Regions from separate parts of the Paenibacillus sp. NPDC055715 genome, predicted to be linked through region 1. Evidence: predicted binding sites of a transcription regulator. Region 1 holds the regulator's gene; each other region holds the start of a gene.
The links. Region 1 encodes Rex, which represses fermentation and respiration genes when NADH is low (regulators of the CRP and FNR family bind a similar motif). Its sites were predicted from a motif close to TTGTGAAATATTTCACAA; they were not measured.

Region 1 (6,406 bases):
TTTTCTTATTTTTCAAACCTGTGCTTCCTCTCTAAGGGGATGTGACACCTGAATTAGCGCGACAGCAGCCCTTCAAAGGCGGCTTGTGCCTCATGCTTGATACGTTCCTCATCCATAGTCAGGCACTCACCGTTTTTCACAACCTGACGACCGTCTACCCATACATGAGCCACGTCTTTGGCGCTTGCAGAGTATACGGCATGAGATATGAGATCCGTACGCGGCAAGAAATGCGCCTGATTCAGATCGAGCGCGATAAAGTCAGCCTTGTTGCCTGCTGCCAGCGCTCCTACCTCTTTCAAGCCAATCGACTTCGCTCCATACTCCGTTGCCAGGCGCAACGCCTCACCCGCAGGAACTGCGGTGGGGTCGCCCGATACTCCCTTGTGAATGAGCGCTGCCAGACGCATTTCTTCAAACATATCCAGGTTATTGTTACTAGCGGGACCGTCTGTTCCGAGAGAGACAGTAACGCCTGCACGCAGCAGGTCGGGCACTCTGGCCACACCACTTGCCAGCTTCAAGTTGCTGCCCGGATTATGTGAAACCGCTACACCACGTTCAGCCAGCAAAGCTATTTCTTCGTCATTCAAATGAACGCCATGGGCAACAAGCGATGGACGGGAGAAAAAGCCCAGCTTATCCAAATGTGCAACCGGACGTAAGCCGTAGTCGCGTACGTTTTGTTCTACTTCGGCAATGGTTTCGGACATATGCGTATGCAACGGTAAGTCCAGATCATGCGCTGCCTGTACGAATTTTTCGATAAACGCAGGCGGGCACGTATACGGCGCATGCGGAGACATCATGGTCGTAATGCGACCGTCTGCTTTTCCATGCCAATTACGCGCAAAGGTCACAGCCTCAGCCAGCTTGATCCGCTGCTCTTCCTCCGAACACAGTCCAATCGCTCCACGCATCAGACTGGCACGAATGCCAGACTCTTCAGCTACACGAGCTACCTCGTCCATATGATCGTACATGTCCAGGAAGGTTGTTGTACCGCCTTTCAACATTTCCAGCACGGACAAGGACGTACCCCAGTACACATCCTTAGACGTAAATTTTGCTTCCATAGGCCACATTTTTTCCTGAAGCCATACTTGAAGAGCCAAATCGTCCCCATACCCACGCAATAGAGACATCGCCGCATGGCCATGTGTATTGATTAGCCCAGGTAAAAACAGCAACCCGTTACCGTCAATCGCTTCTGTCTCTTCATCACCCGCAGGCAGAGTTTCGCCAATGTAAGTGATGCGGCTGTCCTCTACGATCATATAGCCGCGGATTACCCCGGTCTCTGTTCTATTCACGGCAAAAGAACCGTTTTTAATCATCCATTTATTATTTGCTGTCATGTTGCGTACCTTCCTTTCGGTCCTCTAAATAATAAGCGAGGCTTAACAAATCCGTTGTAAAGTCTGTGGCATGTACCCGGATGCTCGCAGGTGTCTTGAGAATGGTGGGTGCAAAATTCAAGATCGCTCCAATGCCATTCTTAATAAGCTTGTCAGCCACATGCTGTGCTTCAAAATCCGGTACGGTAATAATCCCGATCCGAATGTTTTGTTCCTTCACAGTCGCTTCCAGTTCATCCATCGGCTGTACGACCAGCGTATTGATCCTGGTTCCGACTTTATCTGGAACCGCATCAAATACCGCTACAATTTTCATATTGTCTTTTAAATAAGCATTATAATTCGAAAGGGCTTGCCCCAGATTACCTGCTCCGACCAATACCACGTTAATTTGCTGGTCGATTTTCAGGATATGGCGTATTTTCTCGATAAGATAAGTAACGTCATAGCCGATACCCTTACGGCCAAAATCTCCAAAATACGCGAGATCTTTACGGATTTGAGCCGGATTCAGATCCAGTCTCTGTCCCAGCTCCTGGGAAGAGACCGTAGCCACTTCCCGTTTGTACAGTGTATTCAGATAACGTAAATATACGGGTAACCTCCGTACGACAGCCTCTGAAATTTTATCTGATTTCATACTTGCTCCCCCTAATTGTAACAGACATGTTTAGATGTCCGTCCGTTATGCATCTGTCCCCGGGGCGGATTGAAGCCATTCGGCGATGCGGGGCACCATTTGCTCCGTCGGCATATGCTCCATTTTTGGTCCCGGTAACGAGTACAAAAAGTGCTTTCCGTAATAAGATTCGATCACACGCGTATCGTAAACGATAACGACTCCGTGGTCGCTCGCCGTACGTACCAAACGTCCAAATCCCTGTTTGAAGCGAATGACAGCCTGTGGAACAGACAGCTTCATAAAAGGATTTTTCTTCTGCTGCTGGAGCAGCTCACTTTTAGCCTCCAGCAGCGGGTGATTTGGCGGTTGGAACGGCAAGCGGACGATGGCCAGACACGTCAACGCCTTGCCCGGAATATCGACGCCTTCCCAGAAGCTGCTGGTTCCCAGCAACACAGAAGCTTTGGCTTCCTGAAAACGTCGGGTCAGCTTGCTGCGGCTCCCACTGTCCACGCCCTGCCCCAGCACGGTGATGTCACTGGAAGACAGCGCTTCCTTGAGCGGCTCATACACCTGCCGAAGCATACGGTAGGAGGTAAAGAGAACGAGCATCCTCCCCCGCGTCGCTTGAGCAGTCGCGCCTAGCGAGCTGACGAGCATATTTACAAAATGCTCGTCTCCCACACTGCCCTTCACGCTCGGAAAATCCCTTGGGATGACTAACAGCACCTGATCCCTGTAGTTGAAGGGTGACGGAAGCTGCGTAGTCATCAGCCGCCCTTGATCTACGGCCTCCTGCAAGCCGAGTTGATCGGTCATGTACTGAAACGACTTATCCACCGACAAGGTAGCAGACGTCAGAATAATGCTTCTTTTTTTATCAAAAAACATTTCTTTCAGCTGGCGGCTCACATCGACGGGCACCGCATAAAATTGCAGCGACTTGCTGCGGAATTGCCCGCTCGCTTCGAGCCAGTATACGGTCGTTTCATCATCCAGCCGCATGAAAAAGTGCAAGCTTTCCCTAATACCTGCCAAATCCTTGAGCAGTCCCGTAATATCCGTAATGAGGCTGTCAGCCGCATAATCGTCATGCTCTTCCTTCACGTCGAGCATCAGCTTGTCGCCCTTGCGCAAAATTTCGCTCATCGTTACATAAAGCTGATTTTCCAGCGCAGCCGCCTGATCCCACTTGGCAGGCTTGGCCGACGGCTTGAGACGGGAAGAAAACTGCCCTGTTTCGCCCGGTGTCGCATCACTTCGCTCCGGCAGCATGCCAAACAGCTTGTCGCTCAGCAAATCCCAAGTCTCCTTGACTTCCAGCACGAGCGGATACAGCTGATCGATGGTAGAGGCCCATTCCGTCGATTTCTCATGCCCCGACTTTGCCAACTGCTGACGCAGCGAAGGCAATTGGCCGTTCTTACTGTCCTTGAACAACCGGGTCAGCGTATGCACGAGTGTAAAATATTTCATATGCATTCCTAGGTGCTTACCAGCGACTTCCTCCAAATGATGCGCTTCATCAATCACCAGATGCTCATAGCTCGGCAACAGCTGATGACTTGCTTTTACGTCCGTGAACAGTTTGGAATGATTCGTAACGACTACATCGGCTATTCCCGCCTCATGGCGCGCACGATGATAAAAGCATTTGCGGAACCATGGACATGAACGACCAAGACAGGACTCGGAATCACTGGCCACCGTTTCCCAGAAATCTCCACCACGATTGCTCAGATTCAGTTCTTCATCATCGCCGGTTTCCGTCAACGTCAGCCAGACGATCATCTGGGCCGCTGTTATTAAATCTTCCTTCGGCGTTGCGAAGTCTCTTCTGTTTATTTTATGTTCAAACTTACGCAGACACAAATAATGTCCTCGGCCCTTAAAAATCGCAGCCCGGAACGGGAACGGGATCACCTTGGTCAGCATCGGAATATCACGCTCGCGTAATTGCTCCTGCAGGTTAATCGTATGCGTACTTACCATGACTCGCTGTCCATTTTTCACACTGTGATACAGCGATGGGAGCAAATAACCGAGGGACTTGCCTGTCCCCGTACCCGCCTCGATCAACAGGTGCTTATCTTCACTCAGCGCCTGATTCACACCCTCAATCATTTGCGTCTGCGCTTCGCGCTCCTCATATTGGCTCAAGGATGAACGCAAATTGTCTTGCACATCATTCATGTATTCCTCAAATGAAAAATCTTCCAGCGGATTGGGGTCATCCTCTCTGCGAGGGGCATTTAGCTCCGTCCAATCCTCTACCTTCAGTGCAAGCTGACGAAAAAACTGATGACCCTCCAAATCCTGAATCGGAGCATGCTCTTTGTCTTCACGTACCCCGTCCAAAAACCACCCGAGGTCACTGTCTTCCTCTGCGAACAAATCACTGAGCCGCTGTATCGTAATCAAAGGCAGCGCGTGAAGCTCATTGAGGCATTTTAAAAACACCTCAGCCGTAGCCAACGCGTCACTGTCCGCTTGATGGGGTCGGTCATGCGCCAGCCCAAACTCAGAAGAAACAAAACCCAGCTGATAGGAAGATAGCGATGGAAACATGATTTTCAGAAAATCCATTGTATCCAAAATTCTACCGGCAAACGGCAAGTATCCACACTGATCCAAAGCGTTTTGCAAAAAATTAAAATCAAACGCCACATTATGACCGACCAGCACGACATCGTCCAGCATAGGCACAAGCTCCATCATCATCTCTTCAAGTGCAGGAGCATCCTTGACGTCATCGTCTGTAATCCCAGTCAACCCGGTAATAAAAGGCGGAATGGATCTGCCAGGGTTCACATAAGAACCGTAAACACGGGAAATGCTGTTATCATGATCTATAATTGCAAGTCCGACTTGAATGATGTCATCCGCGGACTGGGTGCCTGTCGTTTCAAAATCCAATACCGCAAATTTCATTTCGGGCTTAATCCTTTCTTTTGACACATACAAAAATAATAACTCTGTAACAGCATATCAGAAGATCGCCTGTTTGGAAATTAAGAAAGCCAAAAAAGACGATGCACGCGCCGCCTGGGTAGGTGGGCAAGCATCGTCTCGCTCGGTGTCTGACAACTACAGCCAAGTCATCATGGAGTTGTCGTACCGAAGCATTCCGGCACCGGACAAACAGGCTTCCATATTGTGCAGCGGCTCGGGCAACGCAGGATCGAACTGATGCGCGAGAGTAAAACATTTTTGCGCCTCCTCTACATCAGCCTGCTTAGCCATAAGACAGCCCAGCGCATTATAGATGACCGCTTTCAGCCCGGGCTGGTCTGTCAGGTGCAGCACCTTCTGAAAATGGCTCACAGCCTCCGCTGTATTCTCCAATTGAAAATACGCCATCCCCATATACATACGGCTCTGCCAGCTGTCCGGGAAATGCTGTAGCACCTGTTCAAACTGACGGATGGCCTCAGGATACATAAGCAGTCGGTAATACCCTTGACCCCGAGTAAAGGCTGGCAGTTCCTTTTCAGGCAGTTCCTTTTCAGATAGCCCCGGGTCAGACATACCGGACTCTGCGGAAAAACCAGCAGCCCGCAGGCGAACCATTTTTTCCTCAAAGGCCAGCCATTCATCCATAATTCCATCACTCATTCTCCGCAGCAAACTCCAGTGCTGTAGCAACTCCTGCCTGCGGGAGCCCTGGGCTGATGGGTAATGCTTCACGATATCATCTAACATGCTGTTCATTTCTGCGAATACATGCTGGAACATGTGCATCCCGCCCTTACGAAAGATGGATTAATACATTCACATTTTTCACTTAAAGGACGGGTTTCATCCGGACTCCCATTCATTACATGATCGTGGCGTGTACTTCCTTGTTCGCCGTCTGGGCCGGTTTATTATGTTCATCGACGAATACCACGGTCGGTTTGTATGTTTTGGCCTCTTCATTCGACATGGAAGCGTAGGAAATAATAATGACCGTATCACCAGGCTGAACCAGACGTGCTGCTGCGCCGTTAAGACAAATCACGCCGCTACCGCGCGGTCCGGGGATAACGTAAGTTTCCAGACGGGCTCCATTGTTATTGTTCACAATTTGAACCTTTTCATTCTCCAGCAGATCAGAAGTCTCCATCAGATCCTCATCAATGGTAATACTGCCCACATAGTTGAGGTTGGCTTCGGTAACCGTCGCCCGGTGAATTTTGGATTTCATCATCGTTCTAAACATGGGAAAGCACCTCCGCCTTCTGTATTCTCATATTATCAATCAGTCGAGTATTCCCAAACTTTACAGCCAGCGCTACAATGATGTCTTCTTCAACATCACTTAGTCGCTGCTCGGGAAGAAGGGGCTTCAGACTTGGAAAGGTTAAGATTTCAATGTAGTCAATATCTGCCAAAGGTGAAGAAGTAATGGTGGACTCCACCATTTGGTATAACTGACGGATCGTAA
Region 2 (6,406 bases), on a different contig from region 1:
AGGTTTCCCTTGTAACCAATTTGGCGGTCAGGAGCCGGGCAACAGCGAGGAAGCGGCTGAATTTTGCCAACTGAATTACGGGGTTAATTTCCCGGTGTTCGCTAAAGTGGACGTCAACGGCCCGGATACAGCACCTCTGTTTGAATATTTGAAAAAGCAGCAGCCTGGAGAACAGGAAGACGGTACGATTCAATGGAATTTTACGAAATTCATTGTGAATCGTGAAGGTGTGCCGGTGGGTCGCTTTGAACCCAAGGAATCACCAGAGGCCATGAAAGCTGCCATCGAGCGATTGCTATAATAGCCTCTGCCTAGTCAAAAATATACGTTTAGATTAGGTCGAATTTCCGGCGTTTCTCCGGATTCGGCCTTTTTTGCTTTCAGCATTTTACATTCCATTGATCGTTGCAGTGGCATTTGGAAGCCTGATAAAAAGGCATAATCAAGCCCCATACGGGAAAAACTGAATGTAGCAAAGAGACGTTTTAGCAAACGGCTGACTTTGTATCTTCCCGACTTTAAAAATGTGGACAAATTGTGAATATCATAAAATTTATTGCAATGTGAAAAATGTCACATTATAATAAGCATATAAAGTGAAATAAATCACAATGAGCAATGCCATTACGTGAAACAATTCACAATTATCATACATTGTATGCCCACACCAAGGAGGAATTCAACATGAAAGTAGCAGTTATCGGATGTACACACGCAGGTACGGCAGCCATCGTCAACACAGCCAAATGTTATCCAGATGCCGAAATTACCGTTTACGAGCGTAATGACAATATTTCGTTCTTATCCTGTGGTATTGCGCTGTACGTAGGTGGTGTCGTCAAAGATCCGCACGGCTTGTTTTATTCTTCCCCGGATCAACTGGCTGAATTGGGTGTCAAGACCAAGATGCTTCATGAGGTAACGAGTGTCGATACAGCAGGCAAAACGCTGCAAGCACGCAATCTTCAAACAGGAAAAGAATTTACGGATACCTTTGATAAATTAATTGTAACTACGGGCTCATGGCCTATTATTCCGAAGCTGGAAGGTATTGAGCTTGATCATATTCTTCTCTGCAAAAACTATAATCATTCCAATGACATCATTGAGAAAGCCAAGCATGTGCAGAATATTACAGTTGTCGGGGCCGGATATATCGGTGTTGAGCTGGTGGAAGCTTTTCAAATGAACGGTAAGAACGTAACGCTGATTGACAGCGCTGATCGTATTTTGAATAAATATTTGGACCCGGAATATACAGACCAAATTGAAGATTCCTTGAAGGAACATGGTATCAAGCTGGTGCTGGGAGAAACAGTGAGTCGTTTTGAAGGAAATAACGGTAAGGTGAATAAAGTGGTGACATCCAAAGGAGAATATGAAACAGAACTTGTTATTCTCTGCATCGGCTTCCGTCCTCAAACGGATCTGCTTAAAGGTCAGGTAGACATGCTGCCCAACGGCGCGATCATTGTGGACAATTATATGCAAAGCAGCTGCCCGGACGTATTTGCCGCAGGCGATAGCTGTGCAATCCGCTACAACCCGACAGGTAAAACAGCTTATATTCCATTGGCAACCAACGCTGTTCGTATGGGTACGCTGGTGGCACGCAATTTGGTCCAACCGACCATTGCCTATATGGGAACACAGGGAACCTCGGGTATTAAAATTTATGAAGATAATATTGCAGGAACAGGTATGACGGAAGCGGCAGCAGCGGACGAAGGCATGGCTGTAGAGGCTGTAACCATTGACGACAGCTACCGACCTGAATTTATGCCAACTTCCGAAAAGGTGCTGCTAAAAGTTGTATATGAGCAGGAGACACGGAGAATTGTCGGGGCACAAATTATGTCGAAAGTAGATTTGACCCAATCGATTAATACCCTATCGGTAGCGATTCAAAATCATATGACCATTGATCAGTTGGCCTTTGTCGATTTTTTCTTCCAGCCGCATTACAACAAGCCTTTGAATTTCTTGAATGCAGCGGGTTTGCAAGCATTACCTCCGATATCTGAACGGAAGCCAGTTACCGTATAATTCATTTTGTCTGTGACATTGTTCATAAGTTTGTCAACAATATGAAACGTACAGATGATTCCATATAGTACAATAGAGAGAGCATAAAGATTAGGGGGTAAGTGATTTATGGATTTGTTTTATATCCTTTTTCTTGTAGCCGTGGCGCTGGTAGGACTCGGAGGAGTTATTTGGTTCCTGAGGGCAGTTGAAAAGAAAGAATATAACTAAATCATAGGCACTTAGTGGCACGGTAGATGCAAGAATACACGAAAAACAGTCCTTTATCCAAGGGCTGTTTTTTTAATATTGAACAAAGTGATTTTTTTCACAAACAAAATCAATGATATTAAATAAAATATATGATATTAAATAAAATATATGAGAGAATATTCGAGTAAAAAGATGTTAAAGGAGTGGGATATATGGCAAGTTATAAACCGGGGCAAATTGCCGAAATGACGGTGAAAACAGGAGTGGCCAAAGCGAACAATCCATGGACTGTGGCAGTGGTATTGGGATTTTTGGCAGGTGCATTTATTGCGCTTGGGTTTTTGCTGGATATACGTGTTATCGCAAGCGCGCCCAAAGAATGGGGAAGTATTGCTACCTTTATTGGAGCAGCCGTGTTCCCTGTAGGTCTGGTATTGGTATTGATCGGAGGAGGAGAATTGCTGACCGGTAATATGATGGCTGTCCCTTTAGCGAGATGGGCAGGACGGATCAAGACCGGGGCTATGTTCCGTAATTTGGCGATTATTACGCTTAGTAATTTTGCGGGTGCGTTGTTTGTTGCCTTTTTCTTTGGCCATGTACTGGGTTTAACCGAGACAGGACCTTATTTGGACAAAGTGGTGGATATGGCGGGACACAAGCTGCATGAAAGCTTTTTGCAATCATTTATATCTGGTATTGGATGTAACTGGCTGGTAGCGCTGGCTGTATGGTTGGCGTATAGCACGGATTCGATCGGCGGCAAAATTATGGGGATCTGGTTCCCGACGATGGCCTTTGTAGCTATCGGGTTCCAGCACGTTGTAGCGAATATGTTTCTGATCCCGGCGGCTATTTTTGCAGGCCATTTTTCATGGGCAGATTATATTATGAACTTCATTCCGGTTTGGCTGGGGAATTTGGTGGGAGGAAGCCTGTTTGTAGCTGGGGCTTACTGGTTGGCATATTTGAAAAAGCCTCATACCGCTGTGCATCCTGTGAATGAATCATCTGAGGAACCCTCGTCTACTGCAACAACTCCGTTGAGTGACCATGCCTGATTAAGCTGGGCTTAGAAAATGGGAACAAAGCAAATCCGCCATGGCAGGTCTGGGGGAACGAAACCTGTCATGGCGGATTTTTTTGGGAGTGATCCATGATTGGCATGGAGGATGAGTGTGCTCTCGTCCATAATGCCTTGATCTCTTTTACCCTTGGTATTCAATAATGAAACAGGTAGGATCAAAATATAATAAAGAACATTAGAAATCCGTTTTGCTGTGAGCAGCAAGCGGATTTTTTGATCTTTTTGGACGAATTTGGTTTGGCAAAATCCTTCTCTTGCCATAGGGCATAGCTGTATATATGATAAGAACAGTATAAAATTTGGAAATGGTAACGGAAAGGAGCATCAATACCATGGATCATCGCAACATCGCGCCTCCTGAGGCTGTGTTTCAGCAAGACTTGCAAAGGGGGCATCGAATGACGGAGCGTACGGACGGTATTTTTCCGGCTGTATGTCCGCTGGATTGCCCGGATACGTGCGGGCTCCTGCTTCACAAGGAAGATGGAAAGATCGTCAAGGTGACCGGTAACCCGGATCATCCCATTACAAAAGGGGCTATTTGCAACAAAGTTCGCAATATGACGGAGCGAGTGTATGACCCCGAGCGGGTGCTCTATCCGTTAAAGCGTGTAGGTCCCAAGGGTGAAGGACAGTTTGAGCGAATCAGCTGGGAGGAGGCTGTCGATACCATTACAGGCCGCTTCAAGGAACTGATTCGCACGGACGGCCCGGAATCTATTCTCCCCTACAGCTATTATGGCAATATGGGCGTGTTGAGTGTGGACGGGATGGATCGTCGTTTTTTCAATGCGCTGGGTTCAAGCCAACTGGACCAGACGATTTGCAGCGTTGCTGGGAATGAAGGCTGGGCATCCGTCATGGGTTTTAAGGGCGGCACCAGTCCGGAGGATACAGAGGATGCTGACCTCATTATTGTATGGGGTGGAAATGTCATTAGCACCAATATGCATCAGGTGGTATTGGCCGAGAAGGCACGTAAAAAAGGTGCCAAGGTGATCGTCATTGATGTCCACCGCAACCGGACAGCGCAATGGGCGGATTGGTTCATTCCGCTCTACCCGGGAACGGATACCGCGCTCGCGCTGGGTGTTATGCACGTACTGTTCGAGCAAGGGCTGACGGACGATGAATTTTTGCGCCGCTATACGGTTGGTCATGAGGAACTGCGCGAGCATGTGAAGGCATATACCCCGCAGCGGGTCTCACGCATTACAGGCGTGCCGGAAGCAGATATTATCCGTCTGGCGGAGATGTACGGGCAGGCGCGAGCGGCGTATATCAACATTGGCAACGGGCTTCAGCATCACGATAATGGCGGCATGAACGTACGCGCGGTTACATGCTTGCCTGCGCTCACTGGGCAATGGCTGAAGCACGGCGGGGGAGCATCGCGTTCCAACGGCGCATACGGCAAATTCAACGGCGCCAATCTGGCGCGTCCTGATCTGCGTAAGAACCCGGATGCCCGGGTGATCAACATGATCCAAATCGGCGAAGCGCTGCTACAGAAGGACGAGCCGCTCAAGGCGCTGTTCGTGTATTGCAGCAATCCGGTTGTCGTAGCACCGGATGCCGATCGGGTGACGCAGGGGTTTGAACGGGAGGATCTGTTCACGGTCGTTCACGACCTGTTCCTCACCGATACGGCCCGCTATGCGGATATTGTACTGCCTGCGGCGTCTTCCTTTGAAGGCACAGACCTGTATAAATCGTATTGGCATCATTATATCCAGATGCAGGAGCCAGTCATTGCTCCACTCGGGGAAAGCAAAAGCAACTATGAGCTGTTTAGCCTGCTCGGACAGGCTATGGGCTTTGACGAGGCTGCTTTCACTGAAAGTGAAGAGGACATGATCGCGGGTGCACTTGATAATCCGACGAATCCTTATCTCAACGGTGTGACTTTGGAATCCTTAAAAAAGTCACCTTTTGTCAAACTGGACATGACGCCAAAGGCTACCTATCTGGATCGTCTGACGACGCCTTCGGGCAAGATTGAGCTGTATTCAGAAAAGATGAAGCAAGCGGGTCTGCCCGCGATGCCTTCGTATGTGCCGCTGATCGAAGGATATGACGGAGAGCATCGACCGCAAGCGGACGAGCGGTTCCCGCTGATGTTTATTTCGCCACCGAATCATAATTTTCTGAACTCAACGTTCGCGAATTTGCCCAAACATCAGCGGCTGGAACGAGAGCCTTTACTGCAAATTCACCCGGAGGATGCTCAGGCAAGAGACATCGCGGACGGCGATTCGGTTACGGTATGGAACGACCGGGGAACGTATGAACTGAAAGCCAAAGTCACGGATCTGATGCTGCCTGGTACGGTGATTTGCCAAGGGTTATGGTGGGAAGGTAAAGGACGCAGACAGCGTGCTAATGTGTTGACCTCTGATCGGCTGTCGGATATGGGGCGGGGGGCTACTTTCTTTTCAACGGTGGTAAATGTGAAGCGCCCATGAGATAATGTCTTTTTATGGTGTCAGATGCGGGGATTGCGATATTGTTGCAGTCCCTGGGTGGGATTTTGGGTCAGGTGTTATTATGATGGGCTTTATCGTTTTTTTAATGTCGTATCTGTGCCCGTGATTCAGGCATTTGTAGGTTTTTGCTTTGCTGACCGTCGTGGAGAGCTGTTCAACAAACGGGATTACCTCTGCGGTATTTGCCGGGTTTTTCTGGTCCTATCTGAGCAGGGTAGATCGGGAAGCGGGGGAAGTTCACCTCAGCAAGTCCGTGAAGAAAAGAACAGAGGGAATACCAGCGCGGATACTCTTCCGTGATGCCAGGCTGTATCTCTTCGTCGGATTGGGTTCGCTTTTTTTATGGTTCGGTCATTCGATGTGGAATACGGGAGTGTCCCCGTATATTATTGAGCAGGGCTTGCCTAAAACGATGTACGGGCTACTATGGACATTGAACGGTGTGCTTATTTTTGCTGCACAGCCGATTATTTTCTGGCTCAAGCGTCTTTATGCCCGGCACGCTTCGGCTCAAATGACGTGGGCCGGAGGATTTTATTTGGCAGCCTGTATCGTCATGCTAGGCACACAGAACTATACGGGGATGATATTCGCC
Region 3 (6,406 bases), on a different contig from region 1:
ATCGCTGAAAGCACAATATGCTATCGGTGAAGTGCTACGTGGGCTGGGTGAACAGGATATTTTGGTCATTGGCAGTGGTGTAACTGTCCATAATCTGCGCATTGTCAAATGGGGAGAAACGAAAACAGAGCCTTGGGCTCTTGATTTTGATGACTGGATTATTGAAAAGGTACAGAGTGGAGATGTGGAGGTTTTGGATCGCTATGAAAGCGAAGCTCCGTATGCTCGTCAAGCTGTACCGAGAGCTGAACATTTTGTGCCGTTGTTTATTGCCATGGGGAGTGGAAATCCGGCGAATAAAGCCAAGGTTATCCACAGAAGCTATGAGATGGGGAATTTAAGTTATCTGTGCTTCCAGCTCTAAAGAATGGAGAAGGATGTTGACAAGTTGTTAGCCGCTTCGCGATCTATTGGATCTTACGATCACTGTTGTATCTGAATTTTTTGATTGTAGAACGCCTAACAGGGTTGAAATTCAGATACAAAGGCGAACGCTTCGCTTCTTCAGATTCAACTGGAACACTCCGCTACTGCCCGCCTTTAGGGGGGGGATAGCAAAAAGATTAAGGGAGTGTTTTATAGCCAAAATGGCTCAAAACACTCCCTTTTACATTAAAAACTATTTATTAGATCCGGCAAATCTCACGCGGACACAGTTCACAATGACATACACCTTGCAGCATTTCCAAATCCTTTACGACGATCATGCCATTATCATATTCGACTGCATTTTTTTTACGCAAATCACTCAGCATCCGGTTTACACTTTCGCGGGTGGCACCGATCATATTGGAGAGGTCGGTATGAGTAATTTTTTTATGAATAAGGATATGTTCGCCGTGAGGCTCTCCATAGGTGTTGCACAGACGGATTAGCGTGGAGCATAGAGCACCGGGCTTGCCGTACATCATCAGATCGCGAAACTTTGTCTGGGTAATACGGTGGTGTGACCCCATCCATTTCATAAAGTCAATGGCAAAATCACAATGCTGGCAGATGAGCAGTTCCACATCCGTATGATCGACAACACCGATATCACTGTCCTCCAGAACTTCAGCAGAAAAGGAATGCTTGGTACCAAAAAATGGATCAGCTTGACCAACGAGATCGCCGCTTTGGTACATATATAGTATAAGTTCCTTACCCTCATCCGTTGTTTTTGTTACTTTCACGCGTCCGCGCTTGATATAAAACAGCTTATCCGCTAGATCTCCTTCCCAGAACAGATGCGAGCTTTCTGGCATGATCCGATCCTTCATCATCACTTGCAGCCGGTTGAAGCTGGCCTCCGAGAAGCAACAGGTGTTGCCGCGGGCTTCTATTACGTTTGCAAGGTTTCTCATCGTCCATTTCCCCTTTATTTCCTTTGTTTTTATCTGCAACTTGATCAATTCAAATTCATTATATACCTGTGCTGTGCGTTTTTGGGGCAAGAAGAGGAGGTAAAAGTGGCAGAATTCCAAACTTTGTGATAAAAATCACTTCATAAAATTTTAAATATATTGTGAAAAAAATCACAATATATCTTGGGAATCTGTGTTACGATCAGTGCGTGAACAAGAGAGAGTACACGAGATAACAGGAGGATGAGGGAAATGGCTGTTAAAAACGAGGTTATCCAAAAAGAACAAAGCGCTGAGCAGTATATTCAAACGTTGATTGACCGGGGGAACCGGGCACAGCAGGCTTTCATGGGTATGAACCAAGAGCAGATTGACGAAATCGTACAAGCTATGGCGCTCGCAGGGATGGATAAGCACATGCACCTGGCGAAGCTGGCTGTTGAAGAAACAGGACGCGGTGTGTACGAGGACAAAATCACCAAAAACATGTTTGCAACGGAATATGTCTATCATAGCATCAAAAATGAAAAAACCGTCGGTGTCATTGAAGACAATGATTTTGACAGTTTTCAAAAAATAGCAGAACCCGTCGGCATCATTATGGGGATCACTCCAGTGACTAATCCGACTTCAACTACAATGTTCAAAGCGTTGATTGCTATTAAAACACGCAACCCGATCATTTTCGGTTTCCATCCATCCGCTCAATCGTGTAGTGCCGAAGCAGCTCGCGTCTTGCTTGAAGCAGCCGTCAAACATGGCGCTCCAGCCAATTGTATTCAATGGATTGAAGCTCCATCAATGGATAAGACAAATTCACTCATGAATCACCCGGATGTGGCGCTGATTCTGGCAACTGGTGGATCAGGCATGGTTAAGGCGGCATATAGCTGCGGTAAACCTGCTCTGGGTGTAGGCCCAGGTAACGTGCCTTGCTTTATTGAAAAAACAGCAGACATCAAGCAGGCCGTGAACGACCTTATCCTCTCCAAATCTTTTGATAACGGTATGATCTGTGCTTCCGAGCAAGCGGTTATTATCGAAGAGTCAATCTTCGAACAAGTGAAAAAATTGATGATCGCTAACGGTTGCTATTTTGTAAATAAAGAAGAAGCAGCAAAGCTCACTCAGGGAGCTATGAATGTAGAGAAATGTGCAGTGAACCCGGCCATCGTCGGACAGTCCGCTGTAAAAATCGCTGAACTGAGCGGCATCACAGTACCGGCAGGAACAAAAATTTTGGTCGCTGAGATTGAAGGGGTAGGAACGAAATACCCATTGTCCGCAGAAAAATTGAGTCCCGTACTGGCTTGCTACAAAGTGAAAAATGCGGAACAAGGTATTCAACGCGCTGCCGAGGTCGTAGAATTCGGGGGCATGGGTCACTCGTCCGCCATTCACTCGCATGATGAGGACGTTATCGCCCGGTTCGCAAACCGTTTGCAAACAGGCCGTATCATTGTAAATGCACCTTCCACGCATGGTGCGATCGGTGACATCTACAATACCAACCTTCCATCGCTGACACTCGGTTGTGGTTCGTACGGGCGTAACTCGACTTCGTCGAACGTATCGGCAGTCAACTTGATTAATGTGAAAAGGGTGGCGAAGCGGACGGTGAATATGCAATGGTTCAAAGTACCTTCCAAAATTTATTTTGAAAAAAATTCGACGCAGTATCTTGCTAAAATGCCTGATATCACACGTGTGGCGATTGTCACAGACCCTATGATGGTGAAACTCGGATATGTGGATCGTGTCATTCATTATTTGCACCAGCGCCAAACACCGGTAGCTATCGAGGTGTTCTCAGAAGTAGAGCCAGATCCATCGACAGTTACAGTAGAACGTGGTACTGAAATGATGAGACGTTTCCAACCAGATTGCATCATCGCATTGGGCGGCGGTTCGCCAATGGATGCGGCTAAAGGCATGTGGATGTTCTATGAATACCCAGATACTGATTTCAACAATCTGAAACAAAAATTCATGGATATCCGCAAACGGATTTACAAATACCCACGTCTTGGTCAAAAAGCGCAATTTGTAGCCATTCCTACAACCTCGGGTACAGGTTCGGAAGTTACGTCGTTCGCAGTTATTACAGATAAAAATCAGGGCAACACGAAGTATCCGCTGGCTGACTATGAGTTGACCCCTGATGTGGCAATTATTGACCCAGTGTTTGTATATTCGCTGCCTAAAACAGCTGTAGCAGATACAGGTATGGACGTTCTGACACATGCCATTGAGGCATACGTGTCCGTAATGGCTAGTGACTACACAGACGGTCTGGCGATTAAAGCCATTCAACTGGTATTCCAATACCTGGAGCAATCGGCTCTGACTGGCGACAAGCTGGCTCGTGAAAAAATGCATAATGCTTCCACACTGGCAGGGATGGCGTTTGCCAATGCGTTCCTGGGCATTAACCATAGTCTTGCGCATAAATGGGGCGGACAATATCATACAGCCCACGGCCGTACGAATGCCATTTTGTTACCACACGTCATTCGCTATAATGCGAAAAAACCGACAAAATTTGCTTCGTTCCCTAAATATTCGCACTTTGTTGCGGATGAGCGTTATGCAGAAATTGCACGCATACTGGGACTGCCTGCTCGTACGACTGAAGAAGGGGTTAACAGCTTAATTGAAGCAATCCGTAAGCTGAACAAAACACTCGGTATCGAGGAGTCGTTCCAGCAAATCGGCTTTGATGCGAAGGATTTTGAATCGCGTGTGGATTATCTGGCAGATCGCGCTTTTGAGGATCAATGTACAACTGCGAATCCGAAGCTGCCGCTGGTTACCGAATTGGCTGATGTATACCGCAATGCCTTCTACGGACGTTTTGACCAATAATATATAGGTACGAAGAGGCTTGTGACTAAGTATTTTCCCGTTCAATACCAACGCAGGCTCTCTATATAGAGGGCCTGTGCTGGTTTGGGAAGGAAGATGAACGGCAAGCATAAAGGTACGGGCGTGAAGTTGGGGAAAATAAAGTGATAAATATCACCTTTATTGTGATTTTTGTCACATACTACACGCTATCATTATTCTACAATGAGGGTGTAAGAAAGGTCCCGACACTGAGCGTAAGACATCGGTGAAAAGGCCGGGCTAAAGTATTATTTAATTGTGAAAAAAATCACAAGTCCGGAAGACAAAAAATTTGGAGGGATTTACATGTCGGTGATTGAGAGAAAATTACAAGAGCAACAATCTGGCTGGAGAGGTTTTAAAAAAGGTAAATGGACTAAAGAAGTTAACGTCAACGATTTTATTGAAACCAATATCTTACCTTATGTCGGCAACGAAGAATTTCTGGTTGGCCCTACCGCCAACACAATTGCACTGTGGGATATTGTATCCGATCTTACCAAAAAAGAGTTGGCAAACGGCGGCGTGCTTGATGTAGACGTGAATACGCCATCCACTATTATTTCACATAAGCCGGGTTATCTAGACCGGGATAAAGAACAAGTTGTCGGTGTACAAACAGACGCTCCATTCAAACGCTCCTTGCAGCCGTTTGGTGGAATCCGGATGATGATCGACGCTTGCAAGGCCTATGGCTTTGAAGTACCGCAAAGCATTGTTGACATCTTCACTAATATTCGCAAAACGCATAATCAGGGTGTATTCGACGCTTATACTGATGATATGAAAGCAGCTCGTAAAGCGGGTATTATCACTGGTTTGCCGGATGCATATGGTCGTGGCCGCATTATCGGTGACTACCGTCGCGTAGCACTGTATGGCGCAGACTACCTGATTAAAGACAAAAAGGCTCAATTAAAAAGCCTTGAATTGGATTCTATGGAAGAAGATGTAATTCGTCTGCGTGAAGAAATTTCCGAGCAGACTCGCGCTTTGAACGAGCTGAAACAAATGGCTGCTGAGCATGGTTTTGACATCTCAAAACCTGCTAACAACGCTAAAGAAGCTTTCCAATGGGTGTATTTTGGCTATTTAGCAGCGATCAAAGAACAAAATGGTGCAGCAATGTCCTTGGGACGCGTATCTTCCTTCCTTGATATCTATACTCAACGGGATCTGGAAGAAGGCGCAATGACAGAAGAGCAAGCACAAGAATTGGTCGATCATTTTGTTATGAAACTGCGTATTGTTAAATTCCTGCGCACACCTGATTATAACGAACTGTTCAGCGGAGACCCAACATGGGTAACTGAATCCATTGGCGGTATGTCTATTACTGGAGAAACTCGGGTTACTAAAAACAGCTTCCGCTTCTTGCACACCCTGTACAATCTGGGACCTGCACCGGAGCCAAACCTGACTGTACTATGGTCGGAAAAACTGCCTGAAGGTTTCAAAAAATATTGTGCTAAAGTATCCATTGAAACCAGCTCCATTCAGTACGAAAATGATGATCTGATGCGTCCGGTTTATGGCGATGATTATGGTATCGCTTGTTGTGTATCGGCAATGAAAATCGGTAAACAAATGCAATTCTTTGGTGCCCGTGCCAACTTAGCTAAAGCTTTGTTGTATGCCATCAACGGTGGTGTGGATGAAAAATCAGGTGCTCAAGTGGGTCCTGAATATCCTGCAATCACAGGTGAAGTGTTGGATTACGAGGAAGTGCTGAGCCGCTTCAAACCAATGATGGAATGGTTGGCAAAACTGTACATGAACACTTTGAACGTTATTCACTACATGCATGACAAGTACAGCTACGAACGGATTGAAATGGCGCTGCATGACCGTGATATTGTCCGTACGATGGCTTGTGGTATTGCCGGTCTGTCCGTTGCTGCAGATTCCCTGAGTGCCATTAAACATGCGAAGGTGAAACCAATCCGTAACGAAAAAGGCATCGCTATTGACTTTGAAATCGAAGGCGAATACCCTTGCTACGGTAATAACGATGATCGTGTAGATAACATCGCAGTAGAACTGGTAGAGTCCTTCATGGGCATGATCCGCAAGCACAAAGCTTACCGGAATGCGATTCCTACTCAATCTGTACTGACTATTACTTCCAACGTGGTGTACGGTAAGAAAACAGGTACAACACCGGATGGACGTAAAGC

Region 2: the regulator Rex is predicted to act here: its motif matches at 2,342-2,359, upstream of ACWGOO_RS12540 (formate/nitrite transporter family protein).
Region 3: the regulator Rex is predicted to act here: its motif matches at 1,503-1,520, upstream of adhE (bifunctional acetaldehyde-CoA/alcohol dehydrogenase).

The regions. Positions count from the first base shown of each region.
Region 1 covers NZ_JBSHGA010000004.1:171,494-177,899, forward strand. Annotated here, with positions in the region: gene ACWGOO_RS09240 (cell wall elongation regulator TseB-like domain-containing protein) at 1-16, opposite strand, end outside; gene ACWGOO_RS09245 (amidohydrolase) at 54-1,358, opposite strand; gene ACWGOO_RS09250 (redox-sensing transcriptional repressor Rex) at 1,345-1,998, opposite strand; gene dinG (ATP-dependent DNA helicase DinG) at 2,044-4,911, opposite strand; gene ACWGOO_RS09260 (tetratricopeptide repeat protein) at 5,068-5,715, opposite strand; gene panD (aspartate 1-decarboxylase) at 5,798-6,181, opposite strand; gene panC (pantoate--beta-alanine ligase) at 6,174-6,406, opposite strand, start outside.
Region 2 covers NZ_JBSHGA010000006.1:205,219-211,624, reverse strand. Annotated here, with positions in the region: gene ACWGOO_RS12550 (glutathione peroxidase) at 1-301, shown strand, start outside; gene ACWGOO_RS12545 (FAD-dependent oxidoreductase) at 685-2,046, shown strand; gene ACWGOO_RS12540 (formate/nitrite transporter family protein) at 2,451-3,299, shown strand; gene ACWGOO_RS12535 (hypothetical protein) at 3,311-3,586, opposite strand; gene ACWGOO_RS12530 (molybdopterin-containing oxidoreductase family protein) at 3,658-5,790, shown strand; partial or broken gene ACWGOO_RS12525 (MFS transporter) at 5,808-6,406, shown strand, end outside.
Region 3 covers NZ_JBSHGA010000024.1:1,236-7,641, forward strand. Annotated here, with positions in the region: gene ACWGOO_RS21985 (DODA-type extradiol aromatic ring-opening family dioxygenase) at 1-364, shown strand, start outside; gene ACWGOO_RS21990 (Crp/Fnr family transcriptional regulator) at 627-1,343, opposite strand; gene adhE (bifunctional acetaldehyde-CoA/alcohol dehydrogenase) at 1,596-4,208, shown strand; gene pflB (formate C-acetyltransferase) at 4,536-6,406, shown strand, end outside.